Regions from separate parts of the Pseudomonas sp. HY13-MNA-CIBAN-0226 genome, predicted to be linked through region 4. Evidence: predicted binding sites of a transcription regulator. Region 4 holds the regulator's gene; each other region holds the start of a gene.
The links. The regulator FliA, encoded in region 4, starts transcription of late flagellar genes. The targets are predictions, from matches to a motif close to CTAAAGTTTNNNNNNNNNNNGCCGNTAA.

Region 1: a site for FliA is predicted at 3,748-3,775, ahead of AAEZ05_RS17260 (methyl-accepting chemotaxis protein). Genes of this name have one in related genera too.
Region 2: a site for FliA is predicted at 3,030-3,057, ahead of AAEZ05_RS01870 (methyl-accepting chemotaxis protein). Genes of this name have one in related genera too.
Region 3: a site for FliA is predicted at 1,746-1,773, ahead of AAEZ05_RS03110 (methyl-accepting chemotaxis protein). Genes of this name have one in related genera too.

The regions. Positions count from the first base shown of each region.
Region 1 is NZ_JBEOPS010000015.1:322-8,076, forward strand. It holds gene AAEZ05_RS17250 (amino acid ABC transporter permease) at 1-911, shown strand, start outside; gene AAEZ05_RS17255 (amino acid ABC transporter ATP-binding protein) at 904-1,638, shown strand; gene AAEZ05_RS30775 (hypothetical protein) at 1,791-1,982, opposite strand; gene AAEZ05_RS17260 (methyl-accepting chemotaxis protein) at 2,042-3,706, opposite strand; gene AAEZ05_RS17265 (16S rRNA (uracil(1498)-N(3))-methyltransferase) at 3,894-4,601, opposite strand; gene tatC (twin-arginine translocase subunit TatC) at 4,598-5,392, opposite strand; gene tatB (Sec-independent protein translocase protein TatB) at 5,389-5,835, opposite strand; gene AAEZ05_RS17280 (twin-arginine translocase TatA/TatE family subunit) at 5,846-6,121, opposite strand; gene AAEZ05_RS17285 (phosphoribosyl-ATP diphosphatase) at 6,147-6,479, opposite strand; gene hisI (phosphoribosyl-AMP cyclohydrolase) at 6,472-6,873, opposite strand; gene ubiB (ubiquinone biosynthesis regulatory protein kinase UbiB) at 6,954-7,755, opposite strand, start outside.
Region 2 is NZ_JBEOPS010000001.1:398,516-406,270, reverse strand. It holds gene AAEZ05_RS01885 (putative bifunctional diguanylate cyclase/phosphodiesterase) at 1-396, shown strand, start outside; gene AAEZ05_RS01880 (NorM family multidrug efflux MATE transporter) at 502-1,899, opposite strand; gene AAEZ05_RS01875 (LysR substrate-binding domain-containing protein) at 2,059-2,979, shown strand; gene AAEZ05_RS01870 (methyl-accepting chemotaxis protein) at 3,166-5,142, shown strand; gene AAEZ05_RS01865 (aldose 1-epimerase family protein) at 5,344-6,558, shown strand; gene AAEZ05_RS01860 (YifB family Mg chelatase-like AAA ATPase) at 6,564-7,755, opposite strand, start outside.
Region 3 is NZ_JBEOPS010000002.1:197,375-205,129, reverse strand. It holds gene AAEZ05_RS03110 (methyl-accepting chemotaxis protein) at 136-1,692, opposite strand; gene AAEZ05_RS03105 (hypothetical protein) at 2,003-2,281, opposite strand; partial or broken gene AAEZ05_RS03100 (transcriptional regulator) at 2,459-2,548, opposite strand; gene AAEZ05_RS03095 (methyl-accepting chemotaxis protein) at 4,255-5,874, shown strand; gene AAEZ05_RS03090 (hypothetical protein) at 6,773-7,051, opposite strand; partial or broken gene AAEZ05_RS03085 (transposase) at 7,092-7,367, shown strand; gene AAEZ05_RS03080 (IclR family transcriptional regulator) at 7,597-7,755, opposite strand, start outside.
Region 4 is NZ_JBEOPS010000008.1:19,573-27,327, reverse strand. It holds gene flhB (flagellar biosynthesis protein FlhB) at 1-66, shown strand, start outside; gene flhA (flagellar biosynthesis protein FlhA) at 303-2,432, shown strand; gene flhF (flagellar biosynthesis GTPase FlhF) at 2,444-3,769, shown strand; gene fleN (flagellar synthesis regulator FleN) at 3,886-4,716, shown strand; gene fliA (RNA polymerase sigma factor FliA) at 4,713-5,453, shown strand; gene AAEZ05_RS10510 (chemotaxis response regulator CheY) at 5,618-5,989, shown strand; gene AAEZ05_RS10505 (protein phosphatase CheZ) at 6,012-6,800, shown strand; gene AAEZ05_RS10500 (chemotaxis protein CheA) at 6,822-7,755, shown strand, end outside.

The DNA of each region.
Region 1 (7,755 bases), on a different contig from region 4:
TGCTGATCGGCCTGGCCGGCGCCTTGTACTACGCCACCTCGCTGATGTCCTACGAATGGCGCTGGAACCGTGTGCCGCAGTACTTCGCCTACCACGCCGAAGAGTCCCAGCGTGCTGCTGACATTTCCACCGTCAGCGAGCTGGTACGCAAGGGTGACAAGGCTGAAGTCACCCTGCGCAACGACGCTGGCGACGAGCAGCACCTGATCGTCGATGACAACAGCCTGCAAGTCGCCCAGGGCGATGACGTGGCAGAAGGCGATGTCGTGGGCGTGACTCGCCATTGGGCGGCAGGACCGCTGTTGTGGGGCTTGTGGACGACGTTGTGGCTGTCGGTGGTCTCGGGTGTGCTCGGCCTGCTGATTGGCCTGGCAACCGGCCTGTGCCGGCTGTCCAGCAACCCGACCTTGCGCGATCTCTCGACCATTTATGTCGAGTTGGTGCGCGGCACGCCGCTGCTGGTGCAGATCTTCATCTTCTACTTCTTCATCGGCACCGTGATGAACCTGTCCCGGGAATTTGCCGGGATCGCCGCGCTGTCACTGTTCACCGGCGCCTATGTCGCGGAAATCATCCGCTCTGGCGTGCAGTCGATCGCCCGCGGCCAGAACGAAGCCGCGCGATCTCTGGGGCTGAGCGCTGGCCAGTCGATGCGTCATGTGGTCCTGCCGCAGGCATTCAAGCGCGTGCTGCCGCCACTGGCCGGGCAGTTCATCAGCCTGGTCAAGGACACTTCGCTGGTCTCGGTCATCGCGATTACCGAACTGCTCAAAAGCGGCCGGGAAGTCATCACTACCTCGTTCTCGCCGTTCGAAATCCTGTTCTGCGTCGCCGGCCTGTACCTGTTGATCAACCTGCCGCTGTCGAAAATCGCCAGCCGCCTAGAGCGGAGGCTCGCGCAAAGTGATTGAAGTCCGCGATCTGGTAAAAGTCTTCGATACCCGTGGCCAGGTGGTGCGCGCGGTGGATAACGTCACCACGCAAGTGGCCAGGGGTGAAGTGCTGGTGGTGATCGGTCCGTCCGGCTCCGGCAAGTCGACGTTCCTGCGCTGTCTCAACGGCCTGGAAGAATTCGATTCCGGCTCAGTGAGCATCGACGGCCTGGAGCTGGCCGACCCGAAAACCGACGTGAATGCCTACCGCCGTGAAGTCGGCATGGTGTTCCAGCATTTCAACCTGTTCCCGCACATGACCGTACTGGAAAACCTCTGCCTGGCGCAAAAAGTCGTGCGCAAGCGCGGCAAAAAGGAGCGCGAGGCCAAGGCCCTGGCGTTGCTGGAGAAGGTCGGTATCGCGCAGAAAGCCAACGAGTTTCCATCACGCCTGTCCGGCGGTCAGCAACAGCGTGTGGCCATTGCCCGGGCGCTGGCGATGGAGCCGAAGGTGATGCTGTTCGATGAACCGACCTCGGCGCTTGATCCGGAAATGGTCGGTGAAGTGCTGGATGTGATGAAGACCCTGGCCGTGGAAGGCATGACGATGGTCTGCGTTACCCATGAAATGGGCTTTGCGCGGGAAGTGGCGGATCGGGTGTTGTTCTTCGATCACGGCAAGCTGTTGGAAGATGCTTCGCCGGCCGAGTTTTTCGCTGCGCCGAAGGATCCTCGGGCACAGGCGTTCCTGCGCCAGGTTCTCTGATCGCGGCGGCCATCCGGCCGCCATCGCGGGCAAGCCCGCTCCCACAGTATGTTCAGTGTTCATGCAATTTGCGTAACACCGTTGAACCCTGTGGGAGCTTGCCCGCGATAGCATCACCTTGGTCCTGTGTGAACCGAGGCGTTCGCATCAACTCAGACCTTGAACCGTCCCACCAGCGTCTGCAAATGAGTACCAAGCCGTGCCAGTTCGACACTCGACGCCGCCGTCTCTTCACTGGCGGCCGAGGTCTGCTCGGACACATCGCGCACATTCAACACGCTGCGATTGATTTCTTCGGCCACCGCGCTTTGTTGCTCGGCCGCTGCGGCAATCTGCTGGTTCATCGACTGGATCGCTGACACTGTGCGGGTAATGCTTTCCAGCGAACCACCGGCGCGGCGGGTCAGTTCGACGTGCTTTCGGTGAGGCTGCGGCTGTTGTCCATTATTGTCGCCACCTGCTGGGTGCCGGCTTGCAGGCCAACGATCAGCTCTTCGATTTCTTCGGTCGACTTCTGGGTGCGCTGGGCGAGGCTGCGGACTTCGTCGGCAACCACGGCAAAACCGCGGCCTGCTTCACCGGCACGGGCGGCTTCGATGGCGGCGTTTAGCGCCAGCAGGTTGGTTTGCTGGGCTACCGACTTGATCACGTCGAGCACGCTGCCGATCTTGTCGCTCTCGCGCTTGAGATGGCCCATGGCCTCGGTCGAGTGGCCCACTTCGAGCGCCAGGCGCTCGATCTGGGCGATGGCTTCACCCACCACCTTGTCCCCTTCACGGGCCTGCTGGTCGGCGGCCACAGCGGCCTCCGAGGCTTCTTCCGCATTGCGTGCGACTTCTTGCACGGTAGCGGTCATCTCGTTCATGGCGGTTGCCACCTGATCGGTCTCGACCTTCTGGCTGTTGACCCCGGCGCTGGTCTGCTCAGTGACTGCCGATAACTCCTCGGCGGCGCTGGCGATTTGCGTGACGCCATCACTGATGCCGCCAATCAACTCGCGCAAGCCCTGGGTCATGCTCTGGATAGCACGCTGCAACTGGCCCAGTTCGTCCTGGCGGCGAGACACCAGATTGTGGGTCAGGTCGCCGGCTGCAATGCGTTCGGCAACTTTGAGGGTCTGGCTCAGGGGAATGACAATCTGGCGGGTGATGGCCCAAGCCGCCAGCAGACCGAAAGCCAGGGCGAGCAGGGTGGCCAGCAACAGCATGTTCTTGGCGTGCGCGGCATCGGTGTCGCGAACAATGGTCTGCGAGGCCGTCAGCTTCTTGCTGAGGTCGATCAGGATGTCGCCCTGAGCGGTCATGCGCGTGAGCGCCGTAGCGTTTGCGACCTGGGAGTCGCGGAACTGGCTGACAGCCGCGCGGTAAGCCTTCAGCGACCCGGTAGCCTGTTGCAGGTTGGCAAGGTGCTGCTCAGGCAGTTTTGCCGCGAGGCTGTCGAGGCTTTTCAGGGCGGTGTCGATGGCGTCCAGTGCCGGTTGCTGGGCTTCGGCCTTGCCGCTGTAGGTGTAGCCGCGAACCTGGTAGCGCGCTTGCTGGAGCAGCTTGCTCAGTTCGATCACCTGGCTGTAGTCGGCAACGCTTTCGCCTTGCAGCATGGATTTTTCGACCGTGCTGACTTGCGCTACGGCGTTGTCAGCGTTTACCCCCAGTTTGCTCCGGGCGTCTTCACGAGCAGCGGTTGCCTGGGTCATGTCGGCAAAGGCGCGCTTGTATTCAGCGACGGCGACCAGTTGCTGGTCGACCATGGCTGCATCGGCAGGCTGTTCGATCAGGGTGCGTGCGGTTTTCAGGCCGGTATCCAGTTGGCCGAGCAAATCGTTGACTGTCCCGGGACCCTGTTCGCCGCGATGCATGTCGTAGTCTTGGCGGGCGATGCGCAGGTCTTTGCTCAGCTCGATCAGGCCGGAGATGAAACCGAGCTTGTCGCCCCGGCTCATGACGCCGCTGAGGCCCGTCCAGCCAGTGAAGGTGATCAGGCAGGTCAGCAGCAGCACCAATCCGAAACCGACTCCCAGTTTGCGATTGACGCTGACGTTCCCCAGTTTATCAGCTAGCGATTGGTACATGCTGCAACTCCCTCGAACCACACGTAGGTTTTATGGGAGTTGTATCGGCAGCTTCTCCGGAACCTGTAGGAGCTGCCGAAGGCTGCGATCTTTTGATTTTGATCTTGATCTTGAGTTCTGGCGTCCTTACAAACGCCAGGATCAAAAGATCGCAGCCTGCGGCAGCTCCTACCGGGGGGCGTGGTGTTTAGAAGAGTCGGGCCAGCAGGGCGGTGACCGCGGTTTCGACCCGCAGGATGCGCTCGCCCAGTTGTACCGGTTGCAGCCCGGCTTTGGCCAGCAGGTCGATCTCGTAGGGGATCCAGCCGCCTTCCGGACCAATGGCCAGAGTCACCGGCTCGTTCAGGCCGCGAGGGCAGGGTGGGTAGTTGCCGGGATGGCCGACCAGGCCCAGAGTCCCTTCGGTGATCGCGGGAAGCCGGTCTTCGACGAACGGCTTGAAGCGCTTCTCGATAATAATTTCCGGCAACACGCTGTCCCTGGCCTGTTCAAGGCCGAGGATCAATTGTTCGCGAATGGCGTCTGGTTCCAGGAACGGCGTTTGCCAGAAGCTCTTCTCGACGCGATAGCTGTTCACCAGGATGATTCGCGGCACTCCCATGGCCGCAACGGTCTGAAACACCCGGCGCAGCATTTTCGGGCGTGGCAGGGCCAACACCATGGTCAGCGGCAGCTTGCTCGGAGGGGGCTGATCAAGGGTGACGCGCAATTCGGCTTCGGTGGTGTCCAGGTGCAGCAACTCGGCAGACCCCATCAGACCGCCAATCCTGCCGACCCGCAGGCTGTCACCGACTTGCGAACGGTGGACTTCCTGCATGTGGGTCAGGCGGCGATCACGCAGGATCACCCGATCGGCCGCAATGAAATCGGCCTCTTCGAGAAGCAGCAGGTTCACGGCTGGGTCGCTGGCGGCTGGTCGTTGGAGTCGTCAGCCGGCTGGTCGTCCGGGTGCTCGCCACGCTTGCTGATCAGGCTGCCGAACAGGATGCCGATTTCAAACAGCAGCCACATTGGTACGGCCAGCAGGGTCTGCGAGAAAATGTCCGGCGGCGTCAGGATCATGCCGACCACGAAGCAGCCAATGATCACGTACGGGCGGATTTTCCTCAGGTACTTGACGTCGACTACACCGATCCACACCAGCAATACCACGGCTACCGGGATTTCGAACGCCACGCCGAAGGCGAAGAACAGCGTCATGACGAAGTCGAGGTAGCTGGTGATGTCGGTCATCATTTCCACACCGGCCGGCGTAGCGGCAGCGAAGAATTTGAAGATCAACGGGAACACCAGGTAGTAGGCGAACGCCATGCCGGTATAGAACAGCAGGATGCTGGACATCAGCAGTGGCACGGCGATGCGCTTCTCGTGCTTGTACAGGCCTGGTGCGATGAAACCCCAAATCTGATGCAGGATCACCGGAATCGCCAGGAACAGCGAAACCATCATCGTCAGCTTCAGTGGCGTCAGGAAGGGCGACGACACATCGGTAGCGATCATTGTCGCGCCTTCCGGCAAATACTGGCGCAGCGGCGTGGAGACGAAGGTATAGATTTGCTGGGTGAAGGCGAACAACCCGGCGAAGACGATGAAGATCGCCGCTACGCAGCGCAGCAGGCGGGTGCGCAACTCGGTGAGGTGCGAAACCAGCGGCATGTGCTGGTCATTTTCAGGAAGATCGCTCATGGGGCTCGCGGCGGCAGTGTTGGGTCATGAGGGGCAGGCGCAACAGGCGCAGCCGCAGGTGTTGCAGATTCGGCCAGAGGCTGCGCCGCAGGAGCAGCGACAGGCGCAGGTTCAGCGCCGATTGTCGGCTCGATGTTCGGCACCGGGGCATGAATGGTCGGCTCCGCGACAGGCTGCACCGGAGTCGGCTCCTGCTGGGTGGGCGTGAAGATCTTCCGCGCCTCCTGCTCCAGGGACAGGATATGCTCGTTGTGCAGCTGCCGGCGAATTTCGTCGGCGCCGATCTCACGTTCAACTTCCTGTTTGATCGCGTTGAAGCTGCGCTTCAGACGACCGACCCACAGGCCGGCAGTGCGCGCAGCACCCGGCAGGCGTTCGGGGCCCAGCACCAGCAGGGCGACGAGGCCGACGAGCAGCAGTTCAGAGAAGCTGATACCAAACATTAGTCAGTGCTCACACGTCTTTGCGAATCGGCTCTTCGACTTTTTGTGCCTGCACGTCGATGGTGTGCGGCGGGTTGACCGGGGTGGCCTGTGGCTGCACAGGTGGTACCGGTTGCGCCGGGGTCACGCTTGGATCAGCGGGCTTTTCGTCATCGTTCATGGCTTTGCGGAAGCCCTTGATCGATTCGCCGACGTCGGTGCCGAGGTTCTTCAGTTTCTTGGTGCCGAATACCAGCACGACAACGACCAGGATGACGACCCAGTGTTTCCAGTCAAAAATGCCCATGTTGCTGCTCCTCTCTAATAGTTGTTCAGGCGGACGGGCGCGAGGCTTTCTCGGCGTGTCCGGACAGACCGAAGCGACGGTCGAGTTCATCGAGTACAGCCTGTGGATGCTGCCCCAGTTGGGCGAGCATGACCATGCTGTGGAACCACAAGTCGGCAGTCTCGTAGATCACATCGCTGCAGTCGCCGCTGATGGCAGCGTCCTTGGCGGCAATGATGGTTTCGACGGATTCTTCGCCAACTTTTTCCAGAATCTTGTTCAGGCCCTTGTGGTACAGGCTGGCAACATACGAGCTGTCGGCAGCGGCGCCTTTGCGCTCTTCCAGCACTTCGGCCAGGCGGGTCAGGGTGTCACTCATGGGTGTGTCCTGCGGAGTAAATGGCGTGCGGGTCTTTAAGTACCGGGTCGACGGTTTTCCAGTCGCCGTTCTCGAAGACTCGATAGAAGCAGCTCTGGCGGCCGGTATGGCAGGCGATGTCGCCGATCTGCTCGACCATCAGAATGATCACGTCGGCGTCACAGTCAAGGCGCATCTCATGCAGGGTCTGCACATGCCCGGACTCCTCACCCTTGCGCCACAGTTTGCCTCGGGAACGTGACCAGTAGATGGCACGATTCTCCGTGGCAGTCAGTTGCAGCGCTTCACGGTTCATCCAGGCCATCATCAGGACGCGCCCGGTCTTGTGATCCTGGGCAATCGCGGGCACCAGGCCATCGGCGTCCCACTTGATTTCGTCCAGCCAGTTTTTCATCTTCGACTCCGACAGCGGGCTCCGCACTTCATTAGCGGAGTCCAACGTTGAAACAGTGTGCCAGCGGATCACACAACTGGCTATCGGCGAACGACCAGATACAAACCGACCGCCATCATGATTCCGGCTGGCCAATAGGCCAGGTCGTTCAGCGGGCCGCCGATCGCGAGTACTGCGCCGCCCGCCAGGTGAGCGGTGCCGAGCAGGCGCAGGAACCAGTCGTCACGTCGGCGGTGCCAGGGTGGCGGCGGGTCGTAGGCGTGAGGCTGGGACATGCGTTCGAGCAGGTCGCGGGCCATGTTGGCCAGGTGCGGTAGCTGTTCAAACTGGCTCTGCACGTTGCCCAGCAACGCTTTGGGGCTGACGCGCTCGCGCATCCAGCGTTCGAGGAACGGTTGCGCGGTGTTCCACAGATCGAGGTCCGGGTACAGCTGGCGGCCCAGGCCTTCGATGTTCAGCAGGGTTTTTTGCAACAGGACAAGCTGCGGCTGTACTTCCATGTTGAAGCGTCGAGCGGTCTGGAACAGGCGCATCAGCACCTGGCCGAATGAAATATCTTTTAACGGTTTTTCGAAGATCGGTTCGCATACAGTGCGGATCGCCGCTTCGAATTCGTTGAGTTTGGTTTCCGCCGGCACCCAGCCCGAATCGATATGCAGCTGGGCCACTCGCCGATAGTCGCGTTTGAAGAAAGCGAACAGGTTGCGGGCCAGATAGTCCTGGTCTTCCGGGGTCAGGCTGCCAACGATGCCGCAGTCGATCGCAATGTACTGCGGGCTCCACGGGTTGACGGTGCTGACGAAGATGTTGCCCGGGTGCATGTCGGCATGGAAAAAGCTGTCACGGAACACCTGGGTAAAGAAGATTTCGACGCCGCGTTCG
Region 2 (7,755 bases), on a different contig from region 4:
ATGCGCCGCAGCGATCTGGTCAAGCAGACCATGGACGCCCTCGGGCGCCTGGGCGTGCGCTTTTCCCTGGATGACTTCGGAACCGGCTTCTCGTCATTCGTGCACCTCAACAGCCTGCCGATCGCCTTGCTGAAGGTCGACAAGAGTTTTGTCGGCGAGATGGAAGAGCGCGAGGAGAATCGCAAACTGGTGCACGCGATGATCAACCTGGCGCACAACCTCAATCTCGAAGTGGTGGCCGAAGGCGTGGAAACCCCGGAGCAGCTGGATCTGTTGCGTGGGTTTGGCTGTGATCAGGTGCAGGGGTACCTGATCAGCAAGCCGTTGCCGTTGGTGGAGCTGGTTGAATACCTGACCTTCGGTTCCAGCCAACAAGCCGTTGTGGAGGCCATTTAAAAGATCGCCAGAACGCGGCCGAGCCTTTAACCGCTCCTACATGGGAATGTGTACACCCGTAGGAGCTGCCGAAGGCTCGGGCCTCGTTCGGACGATCTTTTGATCTTAATCGGGTTGAATCACCCTGAAACTGGCCTGCACCGCAGGCTCACGCCGAATCATGCGCTTCATCTTCCACTCAAACGCCAGCGTCAGGCTCACCGCCGCACACGCCAGGCCCAGCGCCAGGCCCCACCAGACGCCCGTTGGGCCCCAGTCGAGATGGAATGCCATCCACCAGGCTGCCGGCGCACCAATCAGCCAATAGCAGGCCAGTCCAACCAGGAAGGTGGTCTTGGCATCCTTGAGCCCGCGTATGCAGCCCATGGCGATGGTTTGCGTACCGTCGAACAGCTCGAACCAGGCGGCGACCGCCAGCAGGCTCACTGCCAATTCGATGACCGGGCGGAACGCTGGATCATTATGGTCCAGGAACAAGCCAATCAATTGATGCGGCAGCAGCCAGAAAACCATCGCGAAGCCGAGCATCGCCGCCGCTCCGAACACAATACCAACCCGTCCCGCCAGCCGTGCATCCAGCAGTTGCCCGGCACCGTAGTGCTGGCCGATGCGCATGGTGATCGCATAGGACATGCCGGCCGGCACCATGAACGCCACCGAAACGATCTGCAGGGCAATCTGGTGCGCACCCAGTTGCGTACTGCCCATGGTGCCCATGCACAGCGCCGCGAAGGCAAACAGCCCGACCTCCACCGCGTAGGTGCCGCCGATGGGCAGGCCCAGCCGCCACAGCTCCTTGAGGTACTGACGGTTGGGCCGCGACAGGCCTTCACGCAATGGATAAGCGTCATACGCCCTATGCCGCCGAATATGCAGGGCCAGCGCCAATGCCATCAGGTTGGCGACGATGGCCGTGACCAGCCCTATCCCCACCAGCCCCATCCTGGGCAGGCCGAACATGCCGGTAATCAATGCATAGTTGAGCAGGAAGTTCGCCACCGTGCCGGCGAGGCTGATCACCATCACCGGCGTCGCCCGGCCGATCGCACTGGTGAAGCCGCGCAGGGCCATGAAGCTCAAGTAGCCGGGCAGGGCGAACGGCAGGATCATCAGGAATTGCCCGGCCATATGGACGTTGCTTTCGGTCTGGCCGAACAGCAGCAGCACGGGCTTGAGGTTCCACAGCAACAGGCCGGCGGCCAGTGCCATCAGCCACGCCAGCCACAAACCTGCCTGGGTCAGCCGGGCGGCGCCAACGATATCGCCCGCACCCTGACGGATAGCCACCAGGGTGCCGACTGCCGCAATCACCCCGATGCAGAAAATCGACACAAAAGAGTAGGTGGCCGCCCCCAGGCCGCCGCCGGCAAGCGCCTCGGGGCTGATGCGCGCCATCATCAAGGTGTCGGTGAGGACCATCAGCATATGCGCCAACTGCGAGGCAATCAGCGGCCCCGCCAGCCGCAGGATGGCCCAGAGTTCAATACGCGCTGGATGCTTCATGATCATCACGCTCGGTTTTCAGAGGGAACAGTAGACCGTCGATTTTCGGCGCTCTGGAGGATTTCCACAAAGGGATAAAAAGGATGGATGGCATGACTAAAACTCATCATGGATGAGTTTCTGCTAAGTTGTGGCGATTGCGCTGCAGGAGCTTTCTGAATGTCTCGTCGTCTTCCTCCGTTGTATGCCCTGCGTGCCTTCGAAGCGGCCGCTCGCCACAGTTCGTTTACCCGTGCCGCGCAAGAGTTGTCGATCACCCAGAGCGCGGTCAGCCGGCATATTCGTACGCTCGAAGAGCACTTTGCCTGCCGATTGTTTCACCGCAGTGGCCGCAACCTGCAACTGACCGAATCGGCCCGGTTGCTGCTGCCCGGCATCCGCGAGGGCTTCACCGCCCTGGAGCGGGCGTGCAACACCCTGCGCGCCGAAGACGACATCCTGCGCATGAAGGCGCCTTCGACCCTGACCATGCGCTGGCTGCTGGCGCGCCTGAGCCGCTTCCGTCACCTGCAACCGGGCAATGAGGTGCAGCTCACCAGCGCCTGGATGGACGTCGACTCGGTGGACTTCAACGACGAGCCCTTCGACTGTGCCGTGCTGTTGAGCAACGGCCATTTCCCACCTGACTGGGAGGCCAGTTATCTGTTCCCCGAAGAACTGATCCCGGTCGGTGCGCCGAACCTGCTGAGCGAGCAGCCTTGGGACGTGACGCGCCTGGCCAATACCGAACTGCTGCACCCCACACCGGACCGCCGCGACTGGCGCAACTGGCTGGAGCGCATGGGGCTGGCCGAACAGGTGTCGCTCAAGGGCGGGCAGGTGTTCGATACGCTGGAGCTGGGCATGATCGCCGCCGCCCGTGGCTACGGGGTTTCGATGGGCGACTTGTTGATGGTGGCCGAGGATGTCGCTCAGGGGCGCCTGAGTTTGCCGTGGCCGACTGCCGTCGCCAGCGGTGAGAAATATTACCTGGTCTGGCCGAAAACCCGGCCCGGCGGAGAACGGATGCGCCGCCTCAGTGACTTCCTGCAGGGCGAGGTCCGGGCCATGGAGTTGCCGGACGTCGAGCACCTGAGCTGAATCGATAGCGCCTGTGCAGCGACAGGCTCCGGCCATATCCTGGTAATCGGCTCAAGTATTCAGGTTTACCGCCGAAGAGATGCAGGTGGAACCTTCGTGCAGGTTCGACGTAATCCCCATTATTAGAAATGTCGCTGAGTGTGCAGCCCGATCAAGGAGGATTCGGACGCTTGGCCAGGAGCTGTCATGTCTCAACCTCGCGCCCGCATCGCCTCACAGCTGGGTATCGCGCTTGCCGTGATACTGGCGATCGTCATCAGCTGCAGCACTGTGTTTGCCCTGCGCTCGCTGGACACCGCCAACCTTGCCACCCGCGAGGAACACCTGGCCAGCGAAGCAAGGCTGCTGGCCGATCAATTGAGCACCTTCCACGGTACGTTGCGTGAGAGTACCCAGCGCCTCAGCGGCTTGTTCGAGAAGCGCTTCAGCGCGGGACTGAGTCTGCACCCGGAGCAGCCGGTGACGGTCGCGGGCGTGCAGACCGCGGGCTTGCACCTGGGCAGCGAAGTGCTGAACAACAACTTCCAGGAAGTGGACGAGTTCAAGCAGATGACTGCCGGTGTTGCCACGTTGTTCGTGCGTAACGGCGACGACTTCATCCGGGTCAGCACTTCCCTGAGCAAGCAGGACGGCACGCGCGCCATTGGCACGCTGCTCGATCACGCGCACCCCGCTTATGCGCGCCTGATGGCGGGGCAGGGCTACGTCGGCCGGGCCCTGTTGTTTGAACGGTCCTACATGACTCAGTACACCCCCGTACGCGACAGCGGCGGCAAGGTGATTGCGGTGCTGTTTGTAGGATTCGATTACACCGACGCGCAGAACGCGCAATTTGCCAATCTCAAACGCTTCCGCATCGGCCAGACCGGCTCCCTGGCGTTGCTCGACGAACAGGGCAAATGGCTGGTGCCGATTGCGGGCGTGCAGGCGTTGGAGCAGGCGGCGCCGACCCTTGCCGCGCTGGCAAAAACGCCTGGCAAAGGTGAGTTCTGGAGCGACAAATCCGAAGACTTTTACAGCGTCGCTGTGCCGTTCGAGGGTGGCCCATGGTCGGTGGTGGCGAGCATGCCCAAAGCGGAAATTCGCGCCGTGACCTGGAGTGTCGGCAGTCAATTGGCGATAGGCAGCCTGCTGGCCATGCTGATCGCCGTGGGTGCGGCGGTCTGGTTGTTGCGCAGCAAGCTGGCGCCACTGGGTGATCTGGTGCGTCAGGCCGAGGCGCTGGGCGCGGGGGATCTGAGCGTGCGCCTGAATGTCTCGAGCCACGACGAAATCGGCCAGTTGGCCCGTGCCTTCAACCAGATGAGCCAGGCCCTGTCGACCATGGTCGAGCACATCCGCAAAGCCTCGCAAGAGGTCAACAGCCGTGCCCAGGCCTTGTCTGGTTTGTCCGGTGGTGCTTACGAAGGCATGGAGCAGCAGTCGGGCGAGATCACCAGCATGGCAGGTGCGGTGGAGGAATTCAGTGCCACTTCCCTGAACATCGCCGACAACATGGGCAGCACCCAGTTGCTGGCTCAGGAAAACGCACAGCAAACCCGGATCGGTCGTACGTCGATGGACGAAGCGTCTTCGTCTCTTGAACAAATTGCGGGCGCGCTGAACAGCACGGCGACGGTCATCAACACACTGGGCCAGCGCTCTCAGGAAATTGGCGGCATCGTCGGGGTGATCACTTCGATTGCCGAGCAGACCAATCTGCTGGCACTCAACGCGGCCATTGAAGCCGCCCGCGCCGGCGAGCAAGGCCGGGGCTTTGCGGTGGTGGCCGATGAAGTGCGCAATCTGGCTTCCCGCACTCGCCAGGCAACCGATGAAATCTCGCTGATGATCCAGAGCATCCAGCAGGAAACCGGCAACGCCATCAGCACCATGGAGCAGGGCAAGGTACTGATGGAGGAGGGCTTGTCGCGCAACGCCAATGTCGCCTCGGCCCTGGCGCGTATCGATGAGCAGAGTCGCTCGGCTGGCCAGCAGTTTTCGGCGATCACCACGGCCACCCAGGAACAAAGCAGCACCGCGACGTTGCTCAGCAGCAACCTGCAAAGCATTGCGCTGGCCAACAGCGAGCAGCGCGAGGTGGTGTCGCACCTGGCCGTGACGGCCAAGGAACTGGAGAGCCTGGCGGCGGAGTTGCGGCAGGAGGTTGACCGGTTTCGTTGAGGTGTTCGGCTATGGCAATCGCGAGCAGGCTTGCTCCCACAGGTGTGATTGGCGTTCACAAGTTCTGCGTCCACCGACACTCCTGAGTAGGCGTGAGCCCGCTCGGTTTTATCAAGACATAGGGCCATTGTTGGTTTTACGCTTGATGAATCGTTTCAGCCGGTCTATAAAAATGGCACAACTCCAAGAAAGGCTTGTGCCATGACTCCGCTCAAACTCATCGTCGCCCTCGGCGCGCTGTCCGCTGCCTCCCATGCCATGGCGTGGGACTATGTTCTGCTCGACTCCGACAAAGCGGCCGCCAACTGGTCAATCACCAGTCAGCAACTCGGGGTGAAGACCGACAAACCCTTCTCCGTGACCCTGCGTACCTTGCATGGCGGTCGGCAAGAGGGCGTCAGCATCGTCGACATTGATAACGGCACGCTCAAGCTCTCGGTGGTACCGACCCGCGGCATGAACGTCCTGCAGGCCTCGGTGGGGTCTGTGCGCATGGGCTGGGATTCGCCGGTGAAAGAGGTGGTCAACCCGGCCTTCATCGAACTCAACGGTCGGGGCGGGTTGGGCTGGCTGGAAGGTTTCAACGAACTGGTGACCCGCTGCGGTTACGAATGGGTCGGCCACCCCGGCGTGGACAATGGCGAGTTGCTGACCCTGCACGGCCGCGCCGCCAACATTCCGGCCAGCAAAGTCACCTTGCACATCGACGAAAAACCGCCTTACGCCATCAGCCTGCGCGGTGAGTTGAAAGAGCAGGCGTTCAAGAAAGTCGACTTCTCCGTCGCCACCGAACTGGTCACCGAACCGGGCAGCGTGCGCTTCAGCCTCAACGACACCCTGACCAACAATGGCGACTATCCGAAGGAATACCAGGCGCTCTACCACAGCAACTTCAGTACCCCGTTCCTGGAACAGGGTGCTCGATTCGCTGCGCCGGTAAAACAGGTGTCGCCGTTCAACGACAAGGCCAAAGGTGAACTGTCGGACTGGCAGACCTACCGCGGGCCGACCAAGGACTACGACGAGACGGTCTACAACGTGGTGCCGTATGCCGATGCAAAAGGCGACACATTGACCGTGCTGCACAACAAGGCCGGCAGCCTGGGCGTCTCGGTAGGTTTCAACACGCAAACCCTGCCCGTGTTCTCCCTGTGGAAAAACACCGATACCCAAGGGCAGGGCTATGTCACCGGACTTGAGCCAGGCACGAGCTTCTCCTACAACCGCCGGTATCAACGACCACTGGGCCTGGTGCCGACGATCGCGCCAAACGAGCATAAAGAGTTCCGCATCAGCTACAGCCTCTTGGCGGACAAAGGGGCGGTGGATCAGGCGTTGAAGCGAGTGAGCGAGATTCAGGCCGGGCGGGAAACCGAGGTGCGGCAGATGCCGTTGGTGGATCTCACCAAGGAGTAAATCCGTTAGTTTGTGGCAGGACGATACTGTAGCGCCTCAGCCAGATGCTCTCGCGTAATGGCATCTATCTGCTCAAGGTCCGCCAAGGTGCGTGCTACCTTGAGCAGCCGATGGGCCGAGCGTAGCGACAGGGTCAATCTTTCGCAGGCGGATTCCAGCCAGGTTTCATCGGCTGTGGATAACTTGCAGTGTTTGCGCAGGCTGGGCAGGTCGAGAAAGGCGTTGGCGCAGCCCTGGCGCTTGTGCTGCCGTTCCCTGGCGTCGGCTACCAGCACTGCCGCGCTGGCGGAGTCATCGCCGGGTTTCGCTGAAGGGTTCAGCGCTGTGGCTTCCCGCGCCACGGTCAGGTGCAGATCGATGCGGTCCAGCAGCGGGCCGGACAGTTTGTTGCGGTAGCGCTGGACCATGTCCGGGGTGCATGAACACTTGCCCGTTGGTTCGCCAAGATATCCACAGGGACAGGGATTCATCGCCGCGACCAGTTGAAAACGCGCCGGAAAACGCACGCGATCCCTGGCCCGGGATATCACGATATGGCCGGACTCCATAGGCTCACGCAACACTTCCAAAACCCTGCGATCAAACTCCGGTAGTTCATCAAGGAATAGCACGCCATGGTGGGCGAGGGTGATTTCCCCGGGCTGAGGCTTTGACCCGCCACCCACCAGCGCCGGGCCCGACGCTGAGTGGTGAGGTTGGCGAAAAGGACGTTGCGGCCAGTGACTCAGGGGCGCGCAACTGGCCACCGACTGAATAGCCGCGACTTCCAGCGCCTCGCTTTCGGCCAAGGGTGGCAGCAGCCCCGGCAGTCGACTCGCCAGCAGTGTTTTGCCTGTTCCCGGCGGCCCACTGAGCAGCAGATTGTGAGCGCCTGCTGCGGCAATCAGCAGCGCCCGTTTGGCCGCGAGCTGACCCTGTACTTCACTCAGGTCAGGGTAGGGTTTGCTGGCGTGCATCAAGCCGTCGGACACGTATGGAGCGATGGGCTGGTGCCCGTTGAAATGAGCCACGGCCTCCAGCAAATGATCCACCGCAATCACCTGCAGGCCCGATGCCAGGCAGGCCTCTTCGGCGTTCGCCCGCGGTACCAGCAACGTTCGACCCGCCTTGCGCGCCGCCAGGGCGGCAGGCAATACGCCGCGCACCGCCCGCACCGCTCCCGACAACGCCAGTTCCCCCAGGCATTCCACGTCATCC
Region 3 (7,755 bases), on a different contig from region 4:
GATGAAAGTCGCCTTTGAGGCTGAGTAGGTAGCATCTGTTAAATATTCTGCGACGATCAGGTATCCACCCTGGTGTCCACATTTTCAATCTATCACTATGTCGGCTTTCAGACTGGGGAGCGCTTTAGGCCAGCCCTATAGTCGAAAGCGCTTAACCAAACCGTCAAGTTCATGACCTAAGCGTGCCAACTCTATACTTGAGGCAGCTGTCTCATCACTAGCGCCAGCAGTTTGTTCAGAGATATCACGCACGTTGAGCACGCTCCGGTTGATCTCTTCAGCCACTGCGCTCTGCTGTTCAGCGGCTGAGGCTATCTGCTGATTCATCAACTGGATCGTAGACACCGTGCGGGTGATATTTGCCAAAGAGGTTCCGGCACGACGAGTTAATTCAACACTGCTGTCAGTCAATATACGACTGCTCTCCATAACGGCGGATACCTCTCGAGTGCCGCTTTGCAAGCTGGAGATTAGCTTTTCAATTTCTTCGGTGGATTGCTGGGTACGCTTCGCCAGGCTACGAACTTCATCGGCAACTACCGCAAAACCTCTTCCAGCTTCACCAGCTCGCGCGGCCTCAATGGCGGCATTGAGAGCGAGTAGGTTGGTTTGTTGTGCTACCGCCTTAATAACATCGAGCACACCGCCGATTTTGTTGCTTTCCTCTCTGAGATTACTCATAGCTACGGTGGAGTTACCGACTTCGAAAGCCAGGCGTTCGATTTGAGCCACGGCCTCGCCAACAACTTTGTCACCTTCGCGAGCCTGCTGATCTGCGGCGGCCGCGGCATCAGAGGCTTCTTCAGCATTACGCGCTACCTCTTGCACGGTGGAGGTCATTTCGTTCATGGCAGTAGCAACTTGATCGGTTTCGACTCTCTGGCTGTTCACACCAGCACTGGTCTGCTCGGTGACGGCTGACAACTCTTCGGCAGCGCTAGAAATCTGGATGACGCTAGCGCCGATACCGCCAATCAGTTCGCGCAGGCCGATGGTCATCTGTTGTAGGCTTCTCTGCAATTGCCCTACCTCATCGCGGCGATTGACCTCCTGATGCTGACTCAAATCGCCGGAGGCAATACGATCGACGTTCTTGAGGATATGCTGCAACGGTGTAACGATTTGCCGGGTAATGATCCAGGCCGCGACGGCACCGAGCAGCAATGCCAGCGCAGCGATGATAGCAAGCAAGTTTTTAGCAAAAGACGAATCGGCATCGCGCTTGGCGGATTGCGACGCTACCAACTGCTGGGTGTTACTGAGCAGGATATCTCCTTGCACACCCATTCGGGCGAACACCGGAGTCAGATCGGCTCCCGCCTGGCTTAAGTCGCTCAGGGCATCGCGGTACACCTTGACCGCAGCTATCTGCTGGTCAATCAGCGCCTTATCGCTGGACACAGTCAATTGGACACGAGCAGTATTCAAATACCCAGCCAGTTCGTCGAGGGTCTGGAGGATCATCCGGGCACCGTCCCCCTTAGGGTTGAGCTCCATCTGCAAGCGATGAATTCGCAGGTCCTTGGTCATCTCGCTGACACGAGCGATGTCCTGTACTTTGACGCTGCGCTCAGCAAGAATATTGATTGCTGTCCAGCCGGTTAGTGCAAGGAGAAAAGTCAGCCCTAATACCAAGCCGAATCCAAGACCGAGTTTGGCGCTGACACGGATATTGCTGATCCAACCAAACATTTTATACTCCAAAGCTGCAGACTGCGTTTAACCAGAGGATAGACCACAGATGCCTATCGGCGTCTCTTCGATATGCATTAGCTAGTTTTTCCACACTTCGTCGGAATGTAAGGTAGGGTTGAGAGGAAACTGCCTTGTTCACAGGTCATCTCCCGCCCGCTTGATTACAAGCCGCTCGCTTGAAGTTGTGCTCAGAACACAGCGCACGCTGCAGAGCGGTGCGATGGAATGCGTCCTGGACGTGAAAGCGGATTAACGTTCGGCGTCAAAGTCCACAAAAAACGGGCACCTTCAAGGTGCCCGTTTTGATTTACGCCGACGCCTGCGCCTGCGCCCGTAACCGTTTACCGATCACTTCCAGCAGGTCACAACCATCACGCAGCGGAATGGCCAGCAGTTTGGAAAAGTCCGCCAGCACGACAGTGTCGCAACCAATCTCGGCGCGGAAGGCGATGTTTTCCAGCACCTGCGTGACCGTGCGGATTCGGTAATCGGCCATGGCCAGGAGGGCGTCGAGTGGGGCTTGAGTGTCGATGAGCAGTGCGGCCGGAATCTCGTCGAGTCCGGAAAGGGGGGTGTATCTGTCCATAGGTAAAACTCCGATCAAGCAAAGGTTGACCCGATCGATCAGGTCGCCAAACCTGAGTCGCCATTGTGGGCGACGGTGCGGACTATAAGCTTCATCGGAACAGCGGGCAAGGTCAGGTCCAATCAAGGGCCCCTCAACCAGGCCCTTTTACGCAAAACCACCGCCTGCGCCTCATTAAACGTTTCGGTCAGCGAGGTATTCCGGATGGTCAGTAGACGAGCCAATGGCGAAAAGCGAGGGCGAACCCAGAGCCTGATGAATGTCCAGGGAGACTGAACCATGGTTTAGGTGTTGGAGCACCAGACTTCTGAACACCTGGCCGCTCAAGCAATGGATAAGGTCTGAAGCACTTAAAGCAAATCGACGGAGAATGGGCACACAGTGTGTTCATCAGGATTGGTAACCCACACTGCGTAACGTTGGTATCGGATCGACAAGCGCTGCCCGGTTTCGACTCGCTGAATCGGGAACCCTGAATAATGCATTGAGAAAAATTGCTTTCGCGGCGGGCGAATTTGGCATCGGAGAACCATGCCACGTATCAAATGGGACGCGTTTGAGGGAGCGAGATCGAGCATTTCCGGATAGGGCCGGCCGTCTTTTTTGTGACGATTGGAGCGCTTCGCTACAGGCAGCAATCGGCCGAGGCTGTGTAGACTGGAAATCGCGTTTCTACGCGAAATCCACATCTGCAGACGTGCCGATGAATTTCAGATTTAACGTAGCCGCGGACACTTCAATTTTGGCGAAGCGTTTTTTCACACTCTGAGTCAGAAGCAAATCGGAATGTTGCGACGACCAACTAATTTCGTTTGTTTTGGATTGTCGGAATGACTTGTATTCAACTAACCATAAACTAATCCATTTACATGTATTTCTCTGTAAAAAATAAAAATGCAACAGCGGCTCATCAGAATTCTTAGGTTAGTAGCCTTCTACGTTCTTCCATACCAACAACATATTTCTTCGAAAAAGCTGCCTCTGGATCCACATAACCTCGACAAGACAAGGAAGCTGATTGCTTAAATCTGACTGGGAACTGATTCTAGCGTTATTGAGCGGCTATTTCATGCAGTCGAGACTGGTTTATATTCCAAATTAATCTAATGGCGCCCAGACCGGCGCATGAATTGCTTGGATTGCACTCAGGTATCGCCTCAAACCTCACCCATAGATTAATTAAGGTTTTCACTGATAAAGTGCTCATGCTTCGCTTGCACTGGCCGATAACGAATTGGAAGGTAATTCTGTCATCGGCGAGAATGAGAAATTTTAGGGTATCGGTGCGCAGTACACTCAGCGGTACCCTAATGGCCCTGTGATTGGTTGCACAGGGCGGTGTAAGCCCTGTTAAAGGGGGTAAATCCAAGAGACCTCCAGGGAGTTGGAAAACGACCAATTGTAAAGCATTCTCGTTGCATACGTGATTAATGCGGCTACGATTGGAAAAGCGGCGACTGATATATCAGGCCGACTCGCAAGCAATCCAGCACACTCAAAGCCAAAGCCCACGCATCCTTTGTAGTGAGCGGGATAGCGGCTTGATTGTTCACGGTCATTTCAAGTAATGGTGCAAATTATTTGCAGCGCTTGATCAACTCACAGCACTCGACAACCATTATGCACAGAGGGATGCACAGGATTATGCAAATTCAGACATCAAGCCTATAAGCGGGCTTCTCTCAGATGCGGTAGATAGGCTTGTCCAAAAAAAATCGGCGAGGGTGGTAATGCGGGCAAGCTATTCTAGAACACCAATCAAAGCTGCCTGATGTCTGTAATTATTATCATAATTGGCAGCCACACTGGGGACTTTTGTACTCGCTTTGCTGTTTATCAAAAATATCGTCACCCCGTTGACCGACATATATCGGGTTAATGAAGCCATCGTTAAGGGTGATCTGCGCAGCACCATAACCTTCGAGTCGATGGCCTGTTAAAAAATCAACCACGTTCTAACACTGGAATTTCGTATGCTCTTTAGAAACCTCAATGTGGCTCAACGCGCGGCCCTATTTTTCACGTTAATTATCGCTTTGGTCTTTGCGCTTGGCACATTCGCAGTGATGCAGATGCGGGAGCTGAGGGACGCCGAGAAAGACGTCGAACTCAACTGGATGGCTAGCATCCAACAAGCGGCACTGATGAACGCTACAGTCCTTCGCTTGAGGCTAGAAACACAGCGAGGCCTTGCTGAACCCCAATCCATTCAAAAGACGATTGATAGCTTCCCTGCGTACCGCAAGGCGCTCACCGATGTGGTGGCTAATTACGCCTCCCTCGTATCGAACGAGAAGGAGGCCACGTTATTCACATTGGTGAAAACCAGCGTCGATGAGTACTCCAAACAGTTGGAGCGTCTCGAACCGCTGATGAGGCAGGGTGACATAGCTGCTGCGTCTAGCCTAGTGACTACCAGCATCCGCCCTCTGACAAATAAGATGGAGGGGCAGATCAAAGACTTGATCAATTTTAACAACGAAGGCGCAGCGCAGGCTGGGCAAAACGCAACCGATCTCTATAACAATGGATTTTGGCTGGTTGTCGGCCTAATTTCTGGCGTTGTCGTCCTGACGGTTGGGCTGGCATCGCTGCTGACGAAAAGTATTACGTCTCCTATCAACGATGCCTTGTCGGTTGCGGAGCGTATCGCAGCCAGTGACCTCTCCAAGGAAATATTGGTCAGTGGGACTGATGAAGCTGGGCGACTGTTGAAAGCACTCGCACAAATGCAGGCAAACCTGCGCACTACGATTATGCAAATATCCGATTCGTCTACCCAACTGGCGTCTACGTCAGAAGAGATGACAGCGGTCACCGAGGAGTCTAGTCGGGGTCTTGTCGCACAAAATGACGAGGTCAATCAAGCTGCCACCGCGGTCACTGAAATGAGCGCGGCCGTTGATGAGGTCGCTCGTAACGCGCAGTCAGCTTCTGAAGAATCAACGCGTACCCAGGGCTATGCCGAGATAGGTTTGGCGCGAGTGGCTCAGACATTGAAGTCAATTCAAAAGCTGAGCGGTAACGTTGAAAACACGAGCGAACAGATTCAAGGGTTGTCGGATCGTGCCCAAAGCATCACTAAAGTTGTCGATGTGATTCGGGCGATTGCAGAGCAAACCAACCTGTTGGCTTTAAACGCTGCTATCGAGGCCGCACGCGCAGGCGAGCAAGGCCGTGGGTTTGCGGTAGTTGCTGACGAAGTAAGAGCTTTGGCCCATCGCACTCAGGTCTCGACTCAAGAAATCGAGCAGATGATCGCTGCCATCCAGAACGATTCTGATCTGGCCGTGAAGGCGATGAATACGAGCAGAGACCTTGCGACCGAATCACTTGGTGTCGCCCAGGAGGCCAGTACCTCGCTGGATCAAATATCAACGGCCATTGTTCAGATCAATGAGCGAAATCTCATGATCGCTACTGCATCTGAAGAGCAGTCGCATGTTGCGCGGGAGGTTGACCGTAATCTGGTCAGTATTCGCGAGCTGGCAACACAGAGTGCTGCCGGAGCAAGCCAGACAGCTAGTGCGTGCGGTGAAATGTCAAAACTGGCAGTTAATTTGAATCAGTTGGTTAACCGATTCGTGGTGTGAAAAAAGGCTTTTTTGAGCTTGTGACGAGCTTCTGATCGGCAGGGTGGGTCAGTTTTCAATCAGCGCCGACACCTCGTATTCAAAAATGCTCCAGTTGTCGCATCGCAAGGATAGCCAGAAAAAATGTGATGCGCTGAGCGTAATTGTGCTTACGGCACACCGCGCCTCGATAAATGACTTGCCCAAACGCATGCTGATTTCGGCGCGCCTTTCTCAAAGATGTGCTGATGCAGCGCTTACCAACAAGTCCAGTAAGATCGAGGGTTAGATGCGCTGGATAGCCTCAAGAAGCCGCGAGTGCTTCCGTAGAGAGATCTGTAACTCATTTCGATTGCGGCTGGTTTACGTACTTTTTCCGCGGCAATGCTGTACTTGAGAAACGCAGAAAAGACAAAGTATCGACTGACCGCTATGGGTCGAGGCTGTGTAAAAACGTTTTTGAGCGCGTCAGGTGCTCAAACCGGACTGGACATCGCGTTTCTAGGCGAAATCCACATCTGCAGACGTGCCGATAAATTTCAGATACAACGTAGACGCGGACACTTCAATTTTGGCGAAGCGTTTTTTCAAACTCTGGGTCGATCCCAGCCTGTTCCGACAGACGAAAATCAGCCGTTAGCTACCCGGTGAAAAGCCAGTTCTTGCGCCCGAGAGCCCACGGTTGGATCCGGTCTTCGAGCTAAACGCCCCCTCCCCTCTCGCAAGTTTCCAGAAGGGCTGTTTTGCTCACAGGTTATCTCCCGCCCGCTTGATTACAGGCCGCGCGCTTGAAGTTGTCCTGAGAAAACAGCGCCCGCTGCAGAGCGGTGCGATGGAATGCGTCCTGGACGTGAAAGCGGATTAACGTTCGGCGTCAAAGCCCACAAAAAAACGGGTACCTTCAAGGTGCCCGTTTGATTTACGCCGACGCCGACGCCTGCGCCCGTAACCGTTTACCAACCACTTCCAGCAGGTCACAACCATCACGCAGCGGAATGGCCAGCAGTTTGGAAAAGTCCGCCAGCACGACAGTGTCGCAACCAATTTCGGCGCGGAAGGCGATGTTTTCCAGCACCTGCGTGACCGTGCGGATGCGGTAATCGGCCATGGCCAGGAGGACGTCGAGTGGGGCTTGTGTGTCGATGAGCAGTGCGGCCGGAATCTCGTCGAGTCCGGAAAGGGGGGTGTATCTGTCCATAGGTAGAACTCCGATCAAGCAAAGTTTGACCCGATTCAAACGGGAACGGCGGGTTCGACGCTGGGAGCATGACGCCATACTGGAGAATATGCAGAACAGACTGAGCAACGCGCCGGACATGATGCGAGTCCGCAAGCGGACGGTCGAGCATCCCTTCGGTACACTCAAACAATGGATGGGCGCGACGCACTTCCTGATACGAAAGCTAAACGGAGTAAGTGCGGAGATGAGTTTGAACGTCCTCGCCTACAACTTGAAGCGGGTCATGAAAATTCTCGGCACCAGCGGTTTGTTAATGATGGCGATGTCGGCCTGAAGAGATCTGTAGTTTGGCCACCCGGCAAAGTAGAAGCGGCGCTGGTGGCTCCCAGACCCTCGTGATGATCCGCAGGCCTTGTTGTGAGCAATTACTCAGCTAACAACCGTCAGCGCTGCGCGCCAACAGCGCATCCGCGCGTTTTCACACACTCTGGGTCAAAAGCAGTCATCCGTGGGAACCCATCGAGTCAGCCATCTTGTGACCTGTGTAAATAGGCCCTCAAAGATCAATTTGCAGGTGACACTCGGGTCATTATTTCCTGGGCAGTCCGCTGCAAGAGCTGAATCAATTTCGTCTGGTTAACCAGATTCATACGATCAACCGAGCTAACTAAACTTAGCGCTCCCTGAACCGGCCCCTGAAGTGGCTGGAGCGCCACCGATAC
Region 4 (7,755 bases):
GGCAAGCGCCCGGACCCGCTCAAGGATGACTTGCCGATTCCGCCGGACCTGCGGCGCGATTCTTGAGTTGTGTGCGGGTGATGCCGGCCCCCACTGGAGCAGGAACAACCGCCCAATCACCCGACGATACACAACCTGTGGGAGCGGGCTTGCCCGCGATGAGGCCCGCCCAGGCAACACCACAATCCCTGAATAAACCCCTCTGCTTCAACACTCCGCGAAAGTTGGAAGGTTTCTTGCAATAGCGGCTTTGCGCCTGCTTCTGGCGTCAAAAGTTTGCTTTACAGGAACGAGGAAAATCGGTGGATCGCTCTCAGTTATTCAACAGTGCTCGCACAAACGTTGCCGACTTAAGTCGGGGCAATCTGGGCGTGCCGTTGTTGCTGCTGGTCATGCTGGCGATGATGATGTTGCCGATGCCGCCGTTCCTGCTGGACGTGTTCTTCACGTTCAACATTGCGTTGTCCATCGTGGTCCTGCTGGTGTGCGTCTACGCGTTGCGGCCGCTGGATTTTGCGGTATTCCCCACCATCCTGCTGGTGGCGACGCTGCTACGGCTGGCGTTGAACGTGGCCTCCACACGCGTGGTGATGCTGCACGGCCAGGACGGTCACGCCGCTGCGGGCAAGGTGATCCAGGCCTTCGGTGAGGTGGTGATCGGCGGCAACTACGTGGTCGGTATCGTGGTGTTCGCGATCCTGATGATCATCAACTTCGTCGTGGTGACCAAGGGTGCCGGGCGGATTTCCGAGGTGAGCGCACGTTTCACCCTCGATGCGATGCCCGGCAAGCAGATGGCGATCGACGCCGACCTCAATGCCGGTTTGATCGACCAGAACCAGGCCAAGGCGCGCCGTTCGGAAGTGGCCCAGGAAGCCGAGTTCTACGGTTCGATGGACGGTGCCAGCAAGTTTGTGCGCGGTGACGCCATTGCCGGCCTGTTGATTCTGTTTATCAACCTGATCGGCGGCATGGCGGTGGGTATCTTCCAGCACGGCATGACGTTTGCCGACGCCGGTAAGGTGTACGCGCTGCTGACCATCGGTGACGGTTTGGTGGCGCAATTGCCATCACTGCTGTTGTCCACCGCAGCGGCAATCATGGTGACCCGTGCTTCCGGTTCGGAAGACATGGGCAAACAGATCAGTCGCCAGATGTTCGCCTCGCCCAAGGCCCTGGCCGTGGCCGCCGGCTTGATGGCGGTGATGGGTCTGGTGCCCGGCATGCCGCACTTTTCCTTCCTGAGCATGGCGGCGCTGGCGGCAGGTGGTGCGTACCTGTTCTGGAAGAAGCAGAACGGCGTCAAGGTGCAGGCCCTGGAAGAGGTCAAGCGCCAGCAGGAACTGCTGCCATCGCCGGCCCGCGCCCAGGAAACCAAGGAACTTGGCTGGGACGACGTGACGCCGATCGACATGATTGGCCTGGAAGTGGGCTATCGCCTGATTCCGCTGGTCGACCGCAATCAGGGTGGGCAGTTGCTCGCGCGGATCAAGGGCGTGCGAAAGAAGCTGTCCCAGGACCTGGGTTTCCTGATGCCCACTGTGCACATTCGTGACAACCTCGACCTGGCGCCGAGTGCCTATCGCCTGACCCTGATGGGCGTGATCCTGGCCGAGGCGGAGATTTACCCGGACCGCGAACTGGCGATCAACCCGGGGCAGGTCTACGGCACGCTCAACGGCATCACCGCCAAAGATCCGGCTTTTGGTCTGGAGGCGGTCTGGATTGAAGTCAGCCAACGTGCCCAGGCGCAGTCGCTGGGATACACTGTGGTCGATGCCAGTACAGTAGTGGCCACTCACTTGAACCAGATTCTGTACAAGCACTCCAGCGAGCTGATCGGGCACGAAGAAGTGCAGCAACTCATGCAATTGCTGGCCAAAAGCTCGCCCAAGCTGGCAGAAGAGCTGGTGCCGGGCGTGGTGTCGCTGTCGCAGTTGCTCAAGGTGCTGCAGGCTTTGCTCGCCGAACAGGTGCCGGTTCGGGACATTCGCAGCATCGCCGAGGCCATCGCGAACAACGCGGCCAAGAGTCAAGATACCGCCGCGTTGGTGGCTGCCGTGCGGGTCGGCGTATCCCGCGCAATCGTCCAAAGCATTGTAGGTACTGACTCCGAGCTGCCAGTTATCACGCTGGAGCCAAGGTTGGAACAGATATTGCTCAATAGTCTGCAGAAGGCAGGACAGGGCTCGGAAGAGGGCGTCCTGCTGGAGCCAAGCATGGCTGAGAAGCTGCAGCGTTCGTTGATCGATGCCGCGCAGCGTCAGGAAATGCAAGGTCAACCGGTGATTCTGCTGGTGGCCGGTCCGGTTCGCGCGATGCTCTCGCGGTTCGGTCGGCTGGCAGTCCCGGGTTTGCACGTGTTGGCGTATCAGGAAATCCCTGACAACAAGCAAGTGACCATCGTTGCGACAGTAGGGCCCAACGGCTGAGGTAGTGGTTTATGCAAGTTAAGCGTTTTTTCGCCGCCGATATGCGTCAGGCCATGAAACTGGTTCGTGACGAGCTGGGCGCCGATGCCGCGATCATCGGCAACCGCCGAATCGCCGGCGGCGTGGAGCTGACGGCTGCCCTCGATTACAAGCTGTCGGCGCTGGCACCGCGGGTTCCGAACATGGAACTCGAGGACGAATTGCGCAAGACCCAGTCGCGGATCGTCACCGCCCAGGCCGAACTGAGCCTGCGCAGCGAAGGCGAGAGCGACAAGGCCACCAATCGCCAGCTGTTCGCCGGCTTGCCCCTGACTGCCGCCGAACCGCTGGTCGAACCCACCTACACCGAGCCTGCACGCCCGGCGCCGGCGCCCGCTGCCACTGGCGGTGTCGATCCGCGTGCATTTGACTCGATGCGCTTTGAACTCAACAGCCTGCGCGAACTGATGGAAGTGCAGTTGGGCTCCCTGGCGTGGAATCAGCTGCAAGGCAGCCGCCCGGCCCAGGCCAACCTGTGGCGCCGGCTGCAACGCATTGGCCTGTCCGGTCCGCTGTCGCGGGATCTGCTGGCAATGATCGGCGACATTGACGAGCCTCGCCAGGCCTGGCGCATGCTGCTGGCGCACCTGGCGCGGATGATCGCCACACCGGAAATCGAACCCCTGGAAGAGGGTGGCGTGATTGCCATGGTCGGCCCTGCCGGCATGGGCAAGACCACCACCCTGGCCAAACTCGCTGCCCGCTACGTGCTCAAGTACGGCGCGCAGAACATTGCGCTGGTGAGCATGGACAGCTACCGGATCGGCGCCCAGGAACAGCTCAAGACCCTGGGCCGCATCCTCAATGTGCCGGTGACTCATGTCGACCCGGGGCAGTCGCTGGTGCAGGCGCTGGAGCCTTTGTTGCGCAAGCGTGTGGTGTTGATCGATACCGCCGGCCTGCAGGCCAGCGATCCGGCACTGCGCATGCAGCTCGAAAGCCTGGCCGGACGTGGCATCAAGTCAAAAAATTACCTGGTCCTCGCAACCACCAGCCAGAAACAGGTTCTAACCGCCGCTTATCACAGTTACAAGCGCTGCGGGCTCGCCGGCTGCATCCTGACTAAACTGGATGAAACGGCCAGTCTGGGCGATGTGTTGAGCCTGGCCATCAGTCATGAACTGCCGGTGGCCTACCTGACCGATGGGCCACGGATCCCGGATGACTTGCATCTGCCGCGGCGTCATCAATTGGTCAGTCGCGCAGTCAGCGTGCAAATGCAGGAAGAACCCAGCGAAGAAGCCATGGCTGACATGTTCGCTGATATTTACCACAGTCCCACCAAGCAGGTTGGCTGAGGTATTAATGAATCGTTTTTGTACCTACATCGATGGTCTGCCATGCATTGTTCAGATGATGAACGCGCAGCCAGTAATGTGGCCTCCGTCTATGCAAGACAAGGTAAAGAAATAACATGGGCAGCATGCATCCCGTACAGGTGATCGCGGTGACCGGCGGCAAAGGTGGCGTCGGCAAAACTAACGTGTCAGTGAACTTGTCGCTGGCTTTGGCTGAGCTCGGACGGCGCGTCATGCTTCTGGACGCCGACCTTGGGCTGGCGAACGTCGACGTCCTTTTGGGGCTGACACCCAAACGTACCCTGGCCGACGTGATCGAAGGCCGCTGTGAGCTGCGCGACGTTCTGTTGCAAGGCCCGGGCGGCATTCGTATCGTGCCGGCCGCGTCCGGCACCCAGAGCATGGTGCACCTGACACCGGCTCAACACGCCGGCCTGATCCAGGCCTTCAGCGACATCGGCGATAACCTCGATGTGCTGGTGATCGACACGGCTGCGGGCATTGGTGATTCGGTGGTCAGCTTTGTGCGCGCCGCCCAGGAAGTCCTGCTGGTGGTGTGCGACGAGCCGACCTCGATCACTGACGCCTATGCGTTGATCAAGTTGCTCAACCGCGACTACGGCATGAACCGCTTCCGCGTCCTGGCCAATATGGCCCAGAGCCCGCAGGAAGGGCGCAACCTGTTCGCCAAGTTGACCAAGGTCACGGACCGCTTCCTCGACGTCGCCCTGCAATATGTCGGCGCGGTGCCATACGACGAAAGCGTGCGCAAGGCCGTGCAAAAACAGCGTGCGGTTTACGAAGCGTTTCCGCGTTCCAAATGTTCGCTGGCGTTCAAGGCGATCGCGCAGAAGGTCGATACCTGGCCGCTGCCGGCGAACCCGCGCGGGCACCTGGAATTTTTCGTTGAGCGCCTCGTACAACAAACGGCAGGGCCGGTGCTATGACCGCCAGTGGCTATAACCTCTACAAGATATCGGCCCGCGATGCGCAGTGCGAGCTGATCGAGCGTTACGCGCCACTGGTAAAACGGATTGCCTACCACCTGTTGGCGCGTTTGCCGGCCAGTGTCCAGGTCGAAGACCTGATCCAGGCCGGGATGATCGGCCTGCTTGAAGTATCCACCAAATACGACGCCAGCAAAGGCGCGAGTTTCGAGACGTACGCGGGCATTCGAATCCGCGGCGCGATGCTCGATGAAGTGCGCAAGGGGGACTGGGCGCCACGTTCGGTCCACCGCAATACCCGAATGGTCAGCGACGCAATTCGCTCGATTGAAGCTAAAACAGGTCGCGACGCTAAAGATCACGAAGTTGCGGCCGAACTCCAATTGAGTCTTGACGATTATTACGGGATTTTGAACGACACCCTGGGCAGCCGCCTCTTCAGTTTCGACGACCTGTTGCAGGACGGCGAACACGAAGGGCTGCACGAGGATGGAGCAAGTGCTCATACGGAGCCGTCGCGTGACCTGGAAGATGAACGCTTCCAGGCCGCGCTGGCGGACGCGATTGCCAATTTGCCGGAGCGTGAGCGACTGGTGTTGGCGCTGTACTACGACGAAGAGCTGAACCTCAAGGAAATCGGTGAGGTCCTGGGTGTCAGCGAATCTCGGGTCAGCCAGTTACACAGCCAGTGCGCGGCCCGTTTGCGGGGGCGTTTGGGGGAGTGGCGAGCGCGCTGAAGGCAGTGTGGGGACACTGCGAACGGGCTGGCGGGTGTTAAACGCGCCGGTCGCGATCTGTTGTGCTCCAGACAGTCATCGAGTGTTTTGCCGGATTGAATGAAATGGCGTGTCCAGGTGCTGGGCGCGTTTAAGACTGCTTGGAGGTCGAATTGGACAAGAACATGAAAATCCTCATCGTTGATGACTTCTCAACGATGCGGCGGATCATAAAAAACCTGTTGCGTGACCTTGGGTTCACCAACACGGTCGAGGCGGATGACGGCACTACGGCCATTCCGGTCCTCAACAGCGGTAGCATCGACTTTCTGGTAACGGACTGGAACATGCCCGGCATGACCGGCATCGATCTGCTGCGCCACGTGCGTGCCGACGAAAAGCTCAAGCACCTGCCAGTGCTGATGGTGACCGCCGAAGCCAAGCGCGAGCAAATCATTGAAGCAGCCCAGGCCGGTGTTAACGGCTATGTGGTCAAGCCCTTCACGGCCCAGGCGTTGAAAGAAAAAATCGAAAAGATTTTCGAACGCATAGGCTGAGTCACTGCGCCACGGGGGAGCTATGGAGCAAAAAGAAATTTCACAGGGCGATTTCGAATCGACCCTGAAAAAACACGCCGTCGAATTGGTCGAGAGCCTTGAAAAAGGCAAGTTCGGCGACGCCGTGCAACTGATCCATGAGCTCAACCAGACCCGTGACCGCGGCCTGTACCAGGAGGTGGGCAAGCTCACCCGCGAGTTGCATAGCGCGATCGTCAATTTCCAGATTGATCCGAATATGCCGCAAGCCGAGGAGGTCTCTCAGATCACCGACGCCACCGAGCGCCTGGGGTACGTGGTCAAGCTCACCGAAGCCGCCGCCAACCGCACCATGGACCTGGTGGAAAACGCCACGCCGCTGGTTAACAGCCTGAGCCAGGAAGCCGAGGCCTTGAGCACGGACTGGGGACGGTTCATGCGCCGCGAAGTCGGGGCCGAAGAGTTCCGCGAGCTGGCCCGGCGGGTCGACGGTTTCCTGACACGCAGCAGCGAAGACAATCGCGTGGTGGCGGGCAACCTCAACGACATTCTGCTCGCTCAGGATTACCAGGACCTCACCGGCCAGGTGATCAAGCGCGTGACTCAATTGGTCACCGAAGTTGAAAGCAATCTGCTCAAGCTCGTGCTGATGGCCAGTCAGGTGGACCGCTTTGCGGGCATCGAACATGACCGTCAAGCGATGCACGCGGAAAAAGATCCACAAAAACATCTCTCTCAGGGTGAAGGTCCGCAGATTCATGCCGATAAAAGAGAAGACGTTATGTCCGGTCAGGACGATGTGGACGATTTGCTATCCAGCCTTGGATTTTAGACCTGTAGGAGCACCCCATTAATGAGCTTCGGCGCCGATGAAGAGATCCTTCAGGATTTCCTGGTTGAGGCCGGCGAGATTCTAGAGCAACTGTCCGAACAACTGGTCGAGCTGGAAAGCCGACCGGATGATGCGGATTTGCTCAATGCAATTTTTCGCGGTTTTCACACTGTAAAAGGGGGCGCCGGCTTCCTCCAGCTCAACGAGCTGGTGGAGTGCTGTCACATCGCCGAGAACGTGTTCGACATCCTGCGCAAGGGTGAGCGTCGCGTCGACTCGGAACTGATGGACGTAGTTCTCGAAGCACTGGACGCGGTGAACGGCATGTTCACCGAAGTCCGCGAGCGCAGCCCGATCACGGCGGCCACGCCTGAGTTGCTGGCAGCCCTGGCCCGTCTGGCCGAGCCGCAATCGGCCGACGAAGCCGCACCGGTTGCCGAAGTGGCGCCGGTGGCAGAAAGCACATCGGGTGACATTACCGACAACGAATTCGAGCAACTGCTGGACTCGTTGAACGCCGTCAAGGCCCAGGCCGAGGCGGCGCCTGCCGCACCAGCACCCGTCAGCACCACGGCTGCAGCCAGCGACGAAATCACCGACGACGAGTTCGAGTCGTTGCTCGATCAGTTGCACGGTAAAGGCCAGTTCGCCATCGACGCCGTGGTTGCCCCGGCGGCACCTGCCGCACCGGCTGCACCAAAGGCCGCAGGCGACAGCTCGGACATCACCGACGAAGAATTCGAAGCACTGCTCGATCAGCTCCATGGCAAGGGTAACTTCGCCGTCGAAGCGCTGGAGTCGGCGATTGCGTCGGCGCCCGTCGCGGCAGCACCAGTCGCCGCCGCAGTGGGCAGCGACCTGATCTCCGATCACGAATTCGAAGCGCTGCTCGACGAATTGCACGGTAAAGGCAAGTTCTCCGAAGTCGGCACGGCTACGGTCGCTGCCAGTGCTG